DNA from 2 places in the Streptomyces sp. NPDC001880 genome. Region 1 is predicted to be linked to the other one. Evidence: riboswitches for the same ligand, from Rfam matches in the RefSeq annotation. Region 1 holds a riboswitch; the other holds the start of a gene.
What was found. A riboswitch is a leader RNA that binds a small molecule or an ion and turns the genes downstream of it on or off. The one in region 1 is predicted to bind cobalamin.

Region 1 (7,182 bases):
CCTCGGAGCGGTCCACGAACCTGACGACGACGCCGGGCTCGGCGGCCAGTGCGTCCACATCGGTGAAGTTCGACATCAGGGGCACCGCGCACACCGCCACGCGCAGCACGTCCTCGCCGTGCGGCGGAGCGACGACCGATTCGCGCACGGCGCCGCGCAACGAGACCCGCAGACCGTCCTCCTCGTCGATGCCGAGGCCGTGGGCGAAGGGCAGCACGCCGTACGTCGGCCGCCCGGTGATGTCCCGCAGCATCTCCAGGCCCGGCTCCAGCAACGACACGTCACCGCGGAACTTGTTGACGAGATAGCCGGCGATCAGCGACTGGTCCTCGGCGGCCAGCAGCGCCGTCGTACCGAAGAACGAGGCGAAGACACCACCGCGGTCGATGTCGCCGACGACCACCACCGGAAAGCGCGCCGCCCGTGCGATGCCCATGTTCACGATGTCCGTGCGTCGTAGATTGATCTCGGCCGGGCTGCCCGCCCCCTCGCAGATCACCGCGTCGTACGTGCCCCGGAGCTGCTCCAGGCAGTCCACGACCGTGGAGAGCAGCGCCTGTTGCCGGCCGCCGTGGTAGCCGCGGGCGCTCATCTCGCCGACCGGCTTCCCCATCAGGACGACCTGGCTGGAGCGGTCGCTGCCGGGCTTGAGCAGGACCGGGTTCATCAGCGCGGTCGGCTCCACGCGGGCGGCCTGGGCCTGCATGGCCTGGGCGCGCCCGATCTCGGCGCCCTCGCGGGTGACGAACGAATTCAGCGACATGTTCTGCGCCTTGAAGGGCGCCACCTTCACGCCCCGGCGCACGAGCCAGCGGCAGATGCCTGCCGTGACGACGCTCTTGCCCGCGTCGGAGGTGGTTCCGGCGACCAGCAGCCCGCCGCTCATGTGCTTCTCCGTTCTGCGATGCGGGGCCCCGCGGTGCGGCGCCCCGTGATCCGTCGTGCGGCCAGGGCCGCGCCGAGCCGTCCCGCCACGCACACGCCGAGGGCCAGCGCGCCCACCCGGCGCGACAGCCGCACCGCACGCTCGATGTCCTCGGTCTCCACCGCCCGTCCCGTCTCCCCGTTGAGCACGGGGCGGTGCTCGACCAGGCCGCCGTACGCGAGGGTGCCGCCGAGCCGGACGCCGAGCGCGCCCGCGAACGAGGCCTCCACCGGGCCCGCGTTGGGGCTCGGGTGCTTGGCGGCATCGGCCCGCCAGGCGCGGACCGCTCCACGTGGCCGCCCCCCGGCGGCCACGGCGAGCAGGGCCGTGAGCCGGGCGCCGGGCCAGCCCGCGAGGTCGTCGAGGCGGGCCGAGGCCCAGCCGTAGCGCCGGTGGCGGGCCGACTTGCGCCCGACCATGGCGTCGAGGGTGTTGGCGGCCCGGAAGCCGGCCAGCCCGGGGACCCCGGCCAGCGCGCCCCACACCAGGGCGCCGACCACGGCGTCCGAGGTGTTCTCCGCCACGGACTCGACCACGGCGCGGGCGATCTGCGGCCCGTCCAGGGACTGCGGGTCGCGCCCGCACAGATGCGGCAGCCGCTCGCGGGCCAGGTCGATGTCACCGGCCCTCAGGGCGTCGCCGATGGCCCGTGCCTCACGGCCCAGGGAGGTGCCGCCGACGACGGACCAGGTGGCGGCCGCGGTCAGCGCCACGGAGGCGGCGGGGCTGCGGCGTACGGCACGGCTGAGCAGCGCGGCACCACCCGCGGCGCCTCCGGCGCAGACGAGGGTGTGCAGCGCGCCCCACCCGCGGTGGTCGCGCCACAGCAGGCGCTCGACGCCCGCCGCGGCCCGCCCGAAGGCGGCGACCGGGTGTCCCCGGCGGGGATCACCGAGCAGCAGATCGCCGATCAGACCGGCCGTGGCGCCGTACGCGAAGATGCGGTCGGCTCGCACGGCTCAGCCGGCCGTCGCGCCTCGGCGGACCTTCGTACAGGAGGCTCTCGTCGAGAGCGCCGGAACAGCGGACGCACGGCAGCCGGGCATGGCGATATGTCCTCACTCAGGGTCCGCGCCCTGGTTCGACGTGACCGGCGACGAGAGTCTCCTGGCTCCCGGATCGGCGGTTCCCCCGGCCTTCCAGCCCGCTCGCGCGTGCCGTGACGTCCGGTGTGGGGGACCGCTCCCCGGTGACAGTGGCGGGACCGCGCCGGATTCGCACCGGCTTCCTCTGCTGTCGCCGTGATTGGCTCCGGCAGTCCACCACGCTCCGCGAACGCCCGTCAACCTGCCGTTGACCTGCGGCGGCGCGGTGTGCTGATACCCACATCGGGCCGGACACCGCTGGTGTCCGGCCCGACGGGAGCGTGCGCGGGGTGCTTCAGGCGACGATCAGATAGATGCCGTACGCGACGGCCGCCGCGCACAGCCCGAAGCAGACGTACCCGCCGGCGCGGGCCAGCAGCACCGAGCCGCCGGAGCCGCCCTGCGCCGCGGGTTCCGGTTGCTTGGAGAGGCCGACGATGCCCAGGGTGAAGAGGCCCACCAGCGCGACGGTCACAACGAGGGAGACGCCGAATACGGAGCCGAGGGCTGCCCAGTCGATGTTCATGCTGAATCCTTAGACGGCCGGGTCAGACGGCGGCGGGTCGTGCCGGGTCCTGGCTGGTTCCGGCCGGGGCCGGAATGGTGGTCATGAGGTCCTGGGCCGTTGCCTGGGCCGTGGTGGGCGGCGGGCTGACGGCGGCGATGGCCGTGGTGACGACGCCCGCGGGCTCGTCGTCGACGTCCGTCGGTGCGACGTCGTCGTGGCCGACCGGCTTGCGGCGCGACACCAGCCAGATGGCACCGGAGCCCACGACCAGCAGCGCCGCGACCACCACGACACCCCAGGTGCCCTGCTTGGTGAGGAGCTCCGCGCCCGCACCGACCAGACCGGCGGCCGGCAGGGTCAGACCCCAGGCGACGAACATCCGGGTGGCGGTGGACCAGCGGACCACACCGCCCTGGCGGCCGAGGCCCGCGCCCATCACGGCGCCGGAGCAGGACTGGGTGGTGGAGAGGGAGAAGCCGAGGTGCGAGGAGGCCAGGATCACGGTGGCCGCACTGGTCTGGGCGGCGAAGCCCTGCGGCGGCTTGAGGTCGGTGAGGCCGCTGCCCATGGTGCGGATGATGCGCCAGCCGCCCAGGTAGGTGCCGAGCGCGATGGCCAGACCGGCGGAGACGATGACCCAGACCGGCGGGTTGGAACCCGGGTTCAGGACGCCGCCGGTGACCAGGGCCAGGGTGATGATGCCCATGGTCTTCTGCGCGTCGTTGGTGCCGTGGGCGAGGGAGACCAGCCCGGCCGAGGCGATCTGGCCGGCCCGGTAACCCTTGGCGGTGGCCTTCTCCTGGGCGTCGTTGCGGACCTTTCCGCCGATCCGGTACGTCAGCCTGGTGGCCAGCAGCGCGGCCAGACCGGCGACGATGGGGGCGGCGACCGCGGGGATCAGTACCTTGGTGACGACGGTGCCGCCGTTGACGGACGACCAGCCCGAGGACATCACGGCCGCGCCGATCAGGCCGCCGAACAGGGCGTGCGAGGAGCTGGACGGCAGTCCGACCAGCCAGGTCAGCAGATTCCACAGAATGGCGCCGACGAGTGCCGCGAAGATGACTTCTGTTCGCAGCCCGTCCTCGTTGATGATCCCGCCGGAGATCGTCTTGGCGACCTCCACCGACAGGAACGCGCCGACGAGATTGAGAACGGCGGACATGGCCACCGCTGTCTTCGGTTTGAGTGCACCGGTCGAGATGGTTGTCGCCATCGCGTTCGCGGTGTCGTGGAAACCGTTCGTGAAATCGAACACTAGAGCTGTCACGATCACAATCGCGAGTAGCAGCGTGATGTGTTCCATTTACCCAGGCAATCGTTCGACGTCATTGGCATGTGGACCGTAGGCGACCTGGGTGAACAGAAGATGAACTGGGCGGGGCGCTGGGGTGTTCCAAACTGGTTTGGAATCATTTTGCTTGTGTCCGGGGGAGGTGCGGTCCGGCCTTCCGGCGGGGTGCGGCTGTGGTCGATCGCATACCCGTTCGCCTCCGGGGCTGACAGGATCGGCGCATGAGCGATCAGCAGCGGAACGCGATCGAACGCGCCTGGGACGATGTCGTCGCCACCGCCCGCAGGACGGCGGTCGAGGGTCTCGTCGTCGGGACCTCGGGAAACGTGTCGGCGCGGGTCGGTGACACCATCCTGGTCACACCGAGCGGAGTGCCGTACGACCGGCTGGGCCCCCGGGATGCCGTCGGCGTCGATCGGGAGGGCAACCGCGTACTCGGCTCACTGGCCCCGACCAGCGAACTGCCGCTCCACCTCGCCGTCTACCGGAACACCGACGCGGCCGCCGTCGTGCACACCCACGCGGTGCACGCCACGGCCGTCTCCACGCTGGTGCCCGAGGTCCCGTCGGTGCACTACGCCGCCGCCATGCTGGGCGGCCCCGTCCGCGTCGCGGCCTACGCGCGCTACGGCACCGCGGAACTGGCCGAGAACATGCTCACCGCCCTGCGCGACCGTACGGGCTGCCTCCTCCAGAACCATGGAACCGTCACCCACGGAGCCACCCTGGACCAGGCGTACGACCGGACCGCCCAGCTGGAATGGCTCTGCCGGCTCTGGCTCGCCGCGAGATCCGTCCCCGGACTCACTCCGAGCCTGCTCTCGCCGGAGCAGCTCAGCGATGTGCGGGAGGCGCTCAAGGGGTACGGACAGCCGGGCCGACCCGACCCGGCCCACCGGACGGGCTAAGACCGACCGGCGACGGGAGGGCGGCGTCGCGGGGCCGGGCACGCGCATCCGCCGCGTCGTCGTCGATCGACAACGCTCCCTCCCCGAGCTCTCGACCGCGTTCGAGCAGGGGAGACCCCCACCCGCCTCGCAGCCGCACGCACCTGGCCCGGCTCCTTCCTCCACCCTCCCAATTGCCGGTCGGTCCAAAGGCGGTCGCGTGATCCCCGGCGAGCGCGCGACGACGGCTGCGGCACCTCGACGCGTTGTCGGAACATCCGCATACATCCAGGACGCGGACGTCCCTCCGCCCTGCGACGCACCGCACCGGACGCCGCGCCCTGCCCGGCCCCGATCCGCCGGGCAGGCCCTGGTCCGCTGGCGGGGTACCGCACCCCCCATGACACTGAAGCCGTGCGCCCGGCAACAGTTACGGCAGCAGCCGTCACCACGATCCTCGGCGTCGGCGCGGCAGCGGTCGCGGCCGGCCGGCTGGCCAGCGACGCCGCCCTCAGGGCGTCGTCCGGGCGGCCGCTCCCCGCCGACCGCAGACTCACCGTGCACGCCACGGCGGCCGGGCAGGTCACCCTGACCCGCTCCTTCACCGCCCTGCGGCCCGGCACGTACGGACTGGTGGGCAAGGGCGTCCATGCCGTGGTCGGCCCGGTGATCGAGCAAGCCCGCCACGCCCCCGACACCGTCGTACGCAGACTGGAACGCGTCGACCGCGGCAGCCTGGAGACCGGCGCCAAGGTCCGCGTCACCCCGCAACTGCACAGCGGCGACCCGTTCTCGGCGCTCGGCCTGGCCCACCGGGAGGTCGAGGTGCCCGGCGAACTCGGCGCCCTGCCCGCCTGGTTCCTCCCCGGCCCGCGCGACACCTGGGTGATCACCGTGCACGGCCTCGGGACCACCAGGGAACACCCCATGAACGTCATGAGGTTCCTGCACGACCAGCGCCTGCCCGTGCTCGACCTGGCCTACCGGGGCGACGCCGGAGCCCCGCGTTCCCCCGACGGCCTCGCCCATCTCGGCGAATCCGAGTGGCGCGACCTGGACGCCGCGATCCGCTTCGCCGTGCGCTACGGAGCCGAGAAGGTCGTCCTGCACGGCTGGTCCACCGGCGCCTCGATGGCGCTGCACGCGGCCGTCAACTCCGCGCTGCGCGACCGGATCTGCGGCCTCGTCCTGGACTCCCCGGTGCTGGACTGGGCCACCACGCTGCGCGCCCTGGCCGTCGCCCGCGGCGTCCCGGCCGCCCTGCTGCCGCTCGCCGTCCGCGCCGCCCAGGGGCAGACCGGACTGCACGGCGCCCGGCTGCTGGACGGCTCCCTCGCACCGGCCCTGCATGCCCCGACCCTGATCTTCCACGGCCCCGACGACCGGCTCGCCCCCTGGCAGCCGTCCCGTGATCTCGCGGCCCGCCGCCCGGACCTGATCGCCCTGCACGCCGTGGCGCAGGCTCCGCATGCGGCGATGTGGAATGCCGACCCGGCCCGCTACGAGGAGACCCTGCGCCGCTTCCTGACGCCCCTGATGTGAGGTGATGCGAGGGTTCGGCTGATTGGTCCCGAGCCCCGTCCACCGGTCCCTCTACCGGGAATTCGGGTTCCGTTTGGGCTTTCGGGCCGTCAGAGGCAAGACTGCTCCCGTGACGTCCCGTAACCCGCGCGACTCCAGGCTGCGACTTGTCCGCCCGCGACCCCTTGCCACCGCTCGCAAGGCCGTGACCACCCGGCGCACCAGGCCGGCCCCCCGCCCTCCGGAGGGCACTCCGCCCCGGTCGGAACTGGCCCGGCAGGCCAGGACGGCCCTCGCCGACGCCGTACGGATCGCCCGCTGGGCAGCCGACGGCGCGATCCCCGGCGCACCACCGCTCGCCGCCCAGGCCCTCCAACGGGCCGCGACAGCTCTGGAATTGTCCCCGGCCCAGGTGCGCTCCGGCTGGGACCGGGCCAGGCTCGCCGGCCTGGTCGAACTGCACGGCGACACCGCGCGCCCCGGCTGGCGGCTGCGCGCCTGGGACCGCGACGACTCCGCCGTGCTCCGCGGCTGGGTGGCGCTCTTCGACGCCTGGTCGCTCGTCCACCCGGCACCCGCGGACATCGAGTCCACCGCGGTCGCCGAGGCCGTCGAGGCCGTGCCGCAGGTCCTCTCCCTCCTCCAGCTCTCGGCGGGCCCGGTCACCGTGCCCGCTCTCCTGGACCTGCTCGGCCAGCGCGTCGCGGAACTCCACGAGGAGCGCTGCGAAGTGCCCTGCGGCCCCCGGCCGATGCCCGCACCGCCCGAATCCGCGCCCGCCCCGCACCCCGCCGCCCTGGTGGCGCTGCTTCTGGACTGGGCCCTGGAGGGGCTGGCCGCCGTCGGCGCGCTCACCCTCGGCGCCGGGCACGCCACCCTCACCCCGCTCGGCAACTGGGCGGTCTGGGTCAAGCTGGAACAGATCTGCGTCGCGGCTCAGAGTCCGGCCGGGAACATCGAGC
Region 2 (7,182 bases), on a different contig from region 1:
AGGGTCGGGCAGATAGGTGTCCAGCAGCGTCAGATAGAACTGGACGTGCACGGCCTCCTCGAAGAGTTGCCGCGACAGGTACAGCCGCGCCTCGGGGGAGTTGATGTGCTTGTACAGCGTCAGCACCAGGTTGTTGGAGACGATCGAGTCGCCCGTCGCGAAGAACGCGACCAGCCGGCCGATCATGTGCTGCTCGCCGGGGGACAGCTTGGCGAGGTCGGCGACGTCGGAGTGCAGGTCGACCTCCTCCACCGTCCAGGTGTTCTTGATCGCGTCGCGGTAGCGCTCGTAGAAGTCCGGGTAGCGCATGGGCCGCAGGGTCAGCTCGAAGCCCGGGTCGAGCAGGTTCTTCTCGGAGTCGGTGGTGCTCATTACTGGCAGGCCTCGCAGGACTCGGGGTTTTCGAGGGAGCAGGCGATCGCGTCCGCGTCGGGCGCCGAAGCCTGCTGTACGGGAATGGGGGCGGCGGTCGTGCCCTGGCCAAAGGCGGCACGGGCGATCCGGGTCGCCGGGCGCGAGCGCAGGTAGTACGTCGTCTTCAGCCCCTGCTTCCAGGCGTACGCGTACATCGAGGAGAGCTTGCCGATCGTCGGCGTCTCCAGGAACAGGTTCAGCGACTGGCTCTGGTCCAGGAACGGCGTACGGGCCGCGGCCATGTCGATCAGGCCGCGCTGCGGGATCTCCCACGCCGTGCGGTACAGCGCCCGCACCTCCTCCGGGATCCAGGCGAAGCCCTGCACCGAGCCACTGGCCTCGCGCAGCGCCTCACGGGTGCGCGCGTCCCACACCCCCAGCTGCTTCAGCTCATCCACCAGATACGCGTTGACCTGGAGGAACTCACCGCTGAGCGTCTCACGCTTGAAGAGGTTGGAGACCTGCGGCTCGATGCACTCGTAGACCCCCGCGATCGAGGCGATCGTCGCCGTCGGCGCGATGGCGAGCAGCAGCGAGTTGCGCATCCCGCTCTTCGCGACGCGGGCGCGCAGCGCCTCCCACCGCTCCGGCCAGTTCAGCTCGGTGTCGTAGTGGTCGGGGTGCAGCACGCCGCGTGCCGCCCGCGTCCGCGACCAGGCGGGCAGCGGTCCGGACCGTTCGGCGAGCTCGCAGGACGACTCGTACGCGGCGAGCATGATCCGCTCGGAGATCTTCGTGGAGAGCGCGCGGGCCTCGGGGGAGTCGAAGGGCAGCCGCAGCTTGAAGAAGACGTCCTGGAGACCCATGGCGCCCAGGCCCACCGGGCGCCACTTGGCGTTGGAGCGGCCGGCCTGCTCGGTCGGGTAGAAGTTGATGTCGACGACCCGGTCCAGGAAGGTCACGGCGGTGCGGACGGTGGCGTCCAGCCGCTCCCAGTCGATGGAGCCGTCGGTGACGAACGCGCCGAGGTTGACCGAGCCCAGGTTGCAGACCGCCGTCTCGCCGTCGTCGGTGACTTCGAGGATCTCGGTGCACAGGTTCGACGAGTGGACGACGGTGCCCGGCTCGGCGGTCTGGTTCGCGGTCCGGTTGGAGGCGTCCTTGAACGTCATCCAGCCCTGGCCGGTCTGCGCGAGGGTGCGCATCATCCGGCCGTACAGCTCGCGGGCCGGGATCGACTTGCGGGCCAGCCCCTGGGCCTCGGCGGCCCGGTACGCGACGTCGAACTCGTCGCCCCACAGGTCGACGAGGCCGGGCACGTCGGCGGGCGAGAACAGTGACCAGTCGCCGTCCGCGTCGACCCGGCGCATGAACTCGTCCGGGATCCAGTGCGCCAGGTTGAGGTTGTGCGTACGCCGCTGGTCCTCACCCGTGTTGTCGCGCAGCTCCAGGAACTCCTCGATGTCCGCGTGCCAGGTCTCCAGGTAGACGGCGGCGGCGCCCTTGCGGCGGCCCCCCTGGTTGACCGCGGCGACGGAGGCGTCGAGCGTCTTCAGGAACGGCACGATGCCGTTGGAGTGCCCGTTTGTGCCGCGGATCAGCGAACCGCGGGAGCGGATGCGGGAGTACGGAAGACCGATGCCGCCCGCGTGCTTCGAGAGCCGGGCCACCTGGTGGTAGCGGTCGTAGATCGAGTCGAGCTCGTCCAGCGGGGAGTCCAGCAGGTAGCAGGAGGACATCTGCGGGTGCCGGGTACCGGAGTTGAAGAGCGTGGGGGAGGAGGGGAGGTAGTCGAGCCGGCTCATCAGGCCGTACAGCGCCGCCACTTCGTCCACGGCGCGTTGCGACTCGTCCTCGGCGAGCCCGGACGCGACCCGCAGCATGAAGTGCTGGGGCGTCTCGATGACCTGACGGGTGTGCGGGTGGCGCAGCAGGTAGCGGCTGTGCAGGGTCCGCAGCCCGAAGTAGCCGAAGCGGTCGTCCGCGCCGTCGGCGAGCGAACGCTCCACCAGCGCGTCGAGGGCGGCCGAGTGGTGGGCGACGAACGCGGCGGTGCGGTCCGCGATCAGGCCCTCGCGGTGCCCGACGGCGACCGAGGCGGAGAAGGAGACCGCGCCCTGGCCGGCCGCCTCGTCCGCGATGGTGAGGGTAAGGAGCCGGGCGGCGAGCCGGGAGTAGGCGGGGTCCTCGGAGATCAGACCCGCGGCGGCCTCGGTGGCCAGCGAACGCAGCTCCGCCTCGTCCGCCCGGGCACTGCGGCCGCGCAGCGCGGCCGCAGCGACCCGGCCGGGGTCGGTGTCGGGCAGATCGGCGGTGAGGCCGGTCAGGGTCCGCAGCAGCGCGGCCCCCGGTCCGTCCTGTGCGGCTGCCTCGGACTCGGCTGCTGCGGACGCGGCGGCTGAAGCCGGATCGGCTGGCGCGATGGTCACGTGGTGCTCTCCCTCGCTCGGCTCGGGGCCGGCGGGGAACGGGGCAGCCCTGCGGACGCGCACACCCGGGTCGGGGCAGCGCTCCGCACGGCGTCCACCGGCCCAACCGCGAGGCCCGGACGTCTGGGCATCCGGTTCGGTCGAGCCGGATGCGCTGCCGGCAGGTCATCGGACTGACTCCGGGGTGCACAAAAGTGCACTGGATACACCGTTGCGGGACAGTTCCGGATTCTCACCGGATTCCCCTGCGGCGACAGCGAGGACGAGCATACATGTGGGGGCTGCCCGAAGAGGCAGCCCCCACATGTTGTGTCGGGTCGACCGGGTCCGATCCGTGCGGACGGCCCGGACGCGGGTGGTCAGTGACTGCCCGGCGCCCCCGCGGTGGCCGGCGGGAGTTCCGCCCTGACGCCCGGGTCGCCCGCGTCGGCGGTGTAGTCGGCCGGGGAGGTCTCGTCGATCCCGGCGGGCGCCTTCACGGCGTTCAGGACGAAGGTGAGCACCACCGTCACCACCACGTTCAGCACGAACGCGGTGAGGCCGATGTAGCCGATCTCGCCGATGCCGGGGATCTGTGCGGACGAGCCGCCGAAGTGCTTCTGCGTCGGCGAGGCGACCCCGTACGCGGCCACCGTCCCGTACACCATGCCGACCGCCCAGCCCGCGAGCAGCGCCCAGCGGTGGAACCAGCGGGTGAACAGGCCGCCGACCAGGGCCGGCATCGTCTGGAGGATCCAGATGCCGCCGAGCAGCTGGAAGTTGATCGCGACCGTCTTGTCCATCGTGAGGACGAAGGCGAGCGCGCCGACCTTGACCAGCAGCGACACCAGCTTGGAGATCTTGGTCTCCTGCTCCGGGGTCGCGTCCGGCTTGAGGAAGTCCTTGTAGATGTTGCGGGTGAAGAGGTTCGCCGCGGCGATCGACATGATCGCGGCGGGTACCAGCGCGCCGATGCCGATGGCGGCGAACGCGACGCCCGCGAACCAGTCCGGGAACATGTTCTCGAACAGCTGCGGGATGGCCAGCTGTCCGTTGTCCACCTTGATCCCGGCCGCGATGGCCATGAAGCCGAGCAGCGCCAGAAGGCCCAGCATCAGCGAGTACAGCGGCAGGATCGTGGTGTTGCGCCGGATCACATCACGGCTGCGGCTGGAGAGCGTCGCCGTGATCGAGTGCGGATACATGAACAGCGCCAGCGCCGAGCCCAGCGCCAGGGTGGCGTACCCCCACTGGCCCGCCTCGCCCGGCGCGAGCGCGCCGCGCGGCTTGCCGGTGGCCGGGTTGGTCTGCGAGAACGCATCGCCCGCCTTGGCGAAGACGTCGTCGAAGCCGCCCAGCTTGATCGGGATGTAGATGATCGCCACCGCGATGACCAGGTAGATCAGCCCGTCCTTGACGAACGCGATCAGCGCGGGTGCCCGCAGCCCGGACGAGTAGGTGTACGCGGCGAGCACCGCGAACGCGAGCAGCAGCGGCAGGTCCTTGACGAACCAGTGGGTGTTCTCGCCGCCGCCGACGCCCATCACGTCCAGCACCGCCTGGATGCCGACGAGCTGGAGCGCGATGTACGGCATCGTGGCGAGGATGCCCGTGAGGGCGACCGCCAGCGACAGGCCCTTCGAGCCGAAGCGCCCGCGCACGAAGTCCGAGGTGGTGACGTATCCGTGCTTGTGCGAGACCGACCAGAGCCGCGGCAGGAAGGTGAAGATCAGCGGGTACACCAGGATGGTGTACGGCACGGCGAAGAAGCCCGCCGCGCCCGCCGCGTAGATCGCCGCCGGCACGGCGACGAAGGTGTAGGCGGTGTACAGGTCGCCGCCGAGCAGGAACCAGGTGACCCAGGTGCCGAACGACCTTCCGCCCAGGCCCCATTCGTCGAGGCTGGCCTCGTTCTCGGCCTTGCGCCAGCGCGCCGCCAGGAAGCCCATGACCGTGACGGCCACGAAGAAGAAGATGAAGACGCCGAGCGCGACGCCGTTCACACCGTCCTTCACGCCGACTCACCTCCCTTGCGGGCGCGTTGGTCACGCTGCCACAGCTTGTACGCGATCATCGTGAGCGCGGTGGAGATCAGTACCCAGAGCATCTGGTACCAGTAGAAGAACGGAATGCCGATGAAGGTGGGGTCCACCTTCGCGTACGAACTCACCCAGAGCATCGCCACGAACGGCGCGATGAGACAGAGGGCGATGACCACCCGCACCGGTGTGACGGTGGGCGGCTTTGCTTCTGGGTCTGCTGGCATGCGGCGACTCCGTCCCCTCGCTGATCACCCTGTGATGCGCAGGAAATCTAGGGGAGGCTTCCGGTCACCGTCACCCCCTGTCCGCGTTGCGGTCCGGCAACGGTCCCCTGAGCGGGTACTTGTGTTCGTTTTCCCGCCAGACGTACGGCAGTCGGTCCGTACCAAGGTGTGCGAAAGGCCCCCGCGCGGTGGTGCGTTACGCGGGGGCCGTGAGCGGTGGGACGGGCTCAGTCCATGGGCCGCTTCAGCCGCGCCACGAACTTGTACCGGTCGCCCCGGTAGACCGAGCGCACCCACTCCACCGGCTCGCCCTGCCCGTCGAGCGAGTGCCGGGAGAGCATCAGCATCGGCAGTCCCACGTCCGTACCGAGCAGGCCGGCCTCGCGCGGGGTGGCCAGCGAGGTCTCGATGGTCTCCTCGGCCTCGGCCAGCCGTACGTCGTACACCTCCGCCAGTGCGGTGTAGAGAGAGGTGTACTTCACCAGTGAGCGGCGCAGCGCGGGGAAGCGTTTGGCCGAGAGGTGCGTGGTCTCGATCGCCATCGGCTCGCCGCTGGCGAGCCGCAGCCGCTCGATCCGCAGCACCCGGCCGCCGGTGGTGATGTCGAGCAGTCCTGCGAGCGTGTCGTCGGCCGTCACATAGCCGATGTCCAGCAGCTGGGAGGTCGGTTCGAGGCCCTGGGCGCGCATGTCCTCGGTGTACGAGGTGAGTTGTAGGGCCTGCGAGACCTTCGGCTTGGCGACGAAGGTGCCCTTGCCCTGGATGCGCTCCAGCCGCCCCTCGACGACCAGCTCCTGGAGCGCCTGGCGCACGGTGGTGCGCGAGGTGTCGAATTCGGCGGCCAGGGTCCGCTCCGGCGGCACGGGGGTGCCCGGCGGCATGGTGTCCGTCATGTCCAGCAGATGTCGCTTCAGTCGGTAGTACTTCGGGACGCGCGCCGTCCGCGTGGCCGCGCCCGTCTCGTTCTCCGTACTGCCCCCGTCGGCACCCATGGTCCGCCTTCCCGACGCTTGTGCTGCTGCCGTCACCGGCTCCTCCGTCTGTCGCGGCTCACATGGTGGCACGGTCCGGTCACGGCTGGTCGCCCTCCCTCAGGTGTCGGTCCTGTAACGGACGCGAGTGCACTTCTTATACACCCTTGACACCCCTAAAGGTCTAGGCCAAGCTCCCGGTGCTGGTCTAAACCATTAAAGACCAGGTCCAGCCCCAGCAGTACTCGTCGAATGTCTTCGCGGTGGGCGGGGTTGCAGTATCCCTGAGGAGGGTTTGGCGTGAAGCGCAAGCTCATCGCGGCGATCGGCGTCGCGGGCATGATGATCGGCCTCGCGGCGTGTGGGTCCGACGACGGCGGTGACAGCGGCAAGAAGGCCGGTCCGGACGCGTACAAGGGCCAGACCCTGACCCTGTGGACGATGTCCGGCTCGAACCCGCCCGGGTGGACCAAGGCGGTCACCGAGGAGTTCGAGAAGAAGACCAAGGCCAAGCTGAAGATCGAAGTCCAGGACTGGAACGGCATCCAGCAGAGGGTCACCACCGCACTCTCCGAGTCCAACCCGCCGGACGTCCTGGAGATCGGCAACACCCAGACCCCGGCGTACGCCAAGACCGGCGGTCTCGCCGAGCTCGGCGACCTGAAGAAGGAGATCGGCTCCGCCTGGGCCGACGGCGTCAACCAGCCCTCCGTCTTCGACGGCAAGCAGTACGCCCTGCCGTGGTACGTGGGCAACCGCGTCGTCATGTACAACAAGAAGGTCTTCAAGGACGCCGGTATCACCGAGACGCCGAAGACCCGCGCCGAGCTCTTCAAGGCGTTCGAGGCCATCGAGAAGAAGGGCGACGCCGAGCCGATCTACCTGCCCGGCCAGAACTGGTACTTCTTCGACGGCCTGCTCGTCGGCAAGGGCGTCTCGCCGGTGAAGAAGGAAGGCGACAAGTACGTCTCCAACCTGGCCGACCCGAAGGTCGCCGAGGCCATGGACATCTACAAGCAGTACCAGGCCTTCTCCAAGGCCCCCAAGGACAAGGACGAGGCCACCCCGCAGCAGGCCGAGGTCTTCGCCAAGGGCAGGACCGGCGCCGTCATCGCCATGGGCTACGAGGCCGGCACCGCCATCAAGGCCAACCCGAAGCTCAAGGACGACATCGGCTTCTTCA

Region 2: it holds a riboswitch for cobalamin, as region 1 does, so the genes downstream of both, ACWCQ6_RS13500 (ribonucleoside-diphosphate reductase subunit alpha) here and ACWCQ6_RS00275 (cobalamin biosynthesis protein) in region 1, are expected to answer to the same signal.

What each region holds. Positions count from the first base shown of each region.
Region 1 covers NZ_JBSFET010000001.1:44,957-52,138, reverse strand. The annotation lists gene ACWCQ6_RS00280 (cobyric acid synthase) at 1-886, opposite strand, end outside; gene ACWCQ6_RS00275 (cobalamin biosynthesis protein) at 883-1,881, opposite strand; cobalamin riboswitch at 2,027-2,155, opposite strand; gene ACWCQ6_RS00270 (hypothetical protein) at 2,306-2,536, opposite strand; gene ACWCQ6_RS00265 (anion permease) at 2,559-3,824, opposite strand; gene ACWCQ6_RS00260 (class II aldolase/adducin family protein) at 4,034-4,720, shown strand; gene ACWCQ6_RS00255 (alpha/beta hydrolase) at 5,114-6,241, shown strand; gene ACWCQ6_RS00250 (hypothetical protein) at 6,426-7,182, shown strand, end outside.
Region 2 covers NZ_JBSFET010000017.1:103,370-110,551, reverse strand. The annotation lists gene ACWCQ6_RS13505 (ribonucleotide-diphosphate reductase subunit beta) at 1-372, opposite strand, end outside; gene ACWCQ6_RS13500 (ribonucleoside-diphosphate reductase subunit alpha) at 372-2,783, opposite strand; cobalamin riboswitch at 2,926-3,053, opposite strand; gene mctP (monocarboxylate uptake permease MctP) at 3,143-4,777, opposite strand; gene ACWCQ6_RS13490 (DUF3311 domain-containing protein) at 4,774-5,028, opposite strand; gene ACWCQ6_RS13485 (GntR family transcriptional regulator) at 5,256-6,020, opposite strand; gene ACWCQ6_RS13480 (extracellular solute-binding protein) at 6,300-7,182, shown strand, end outside.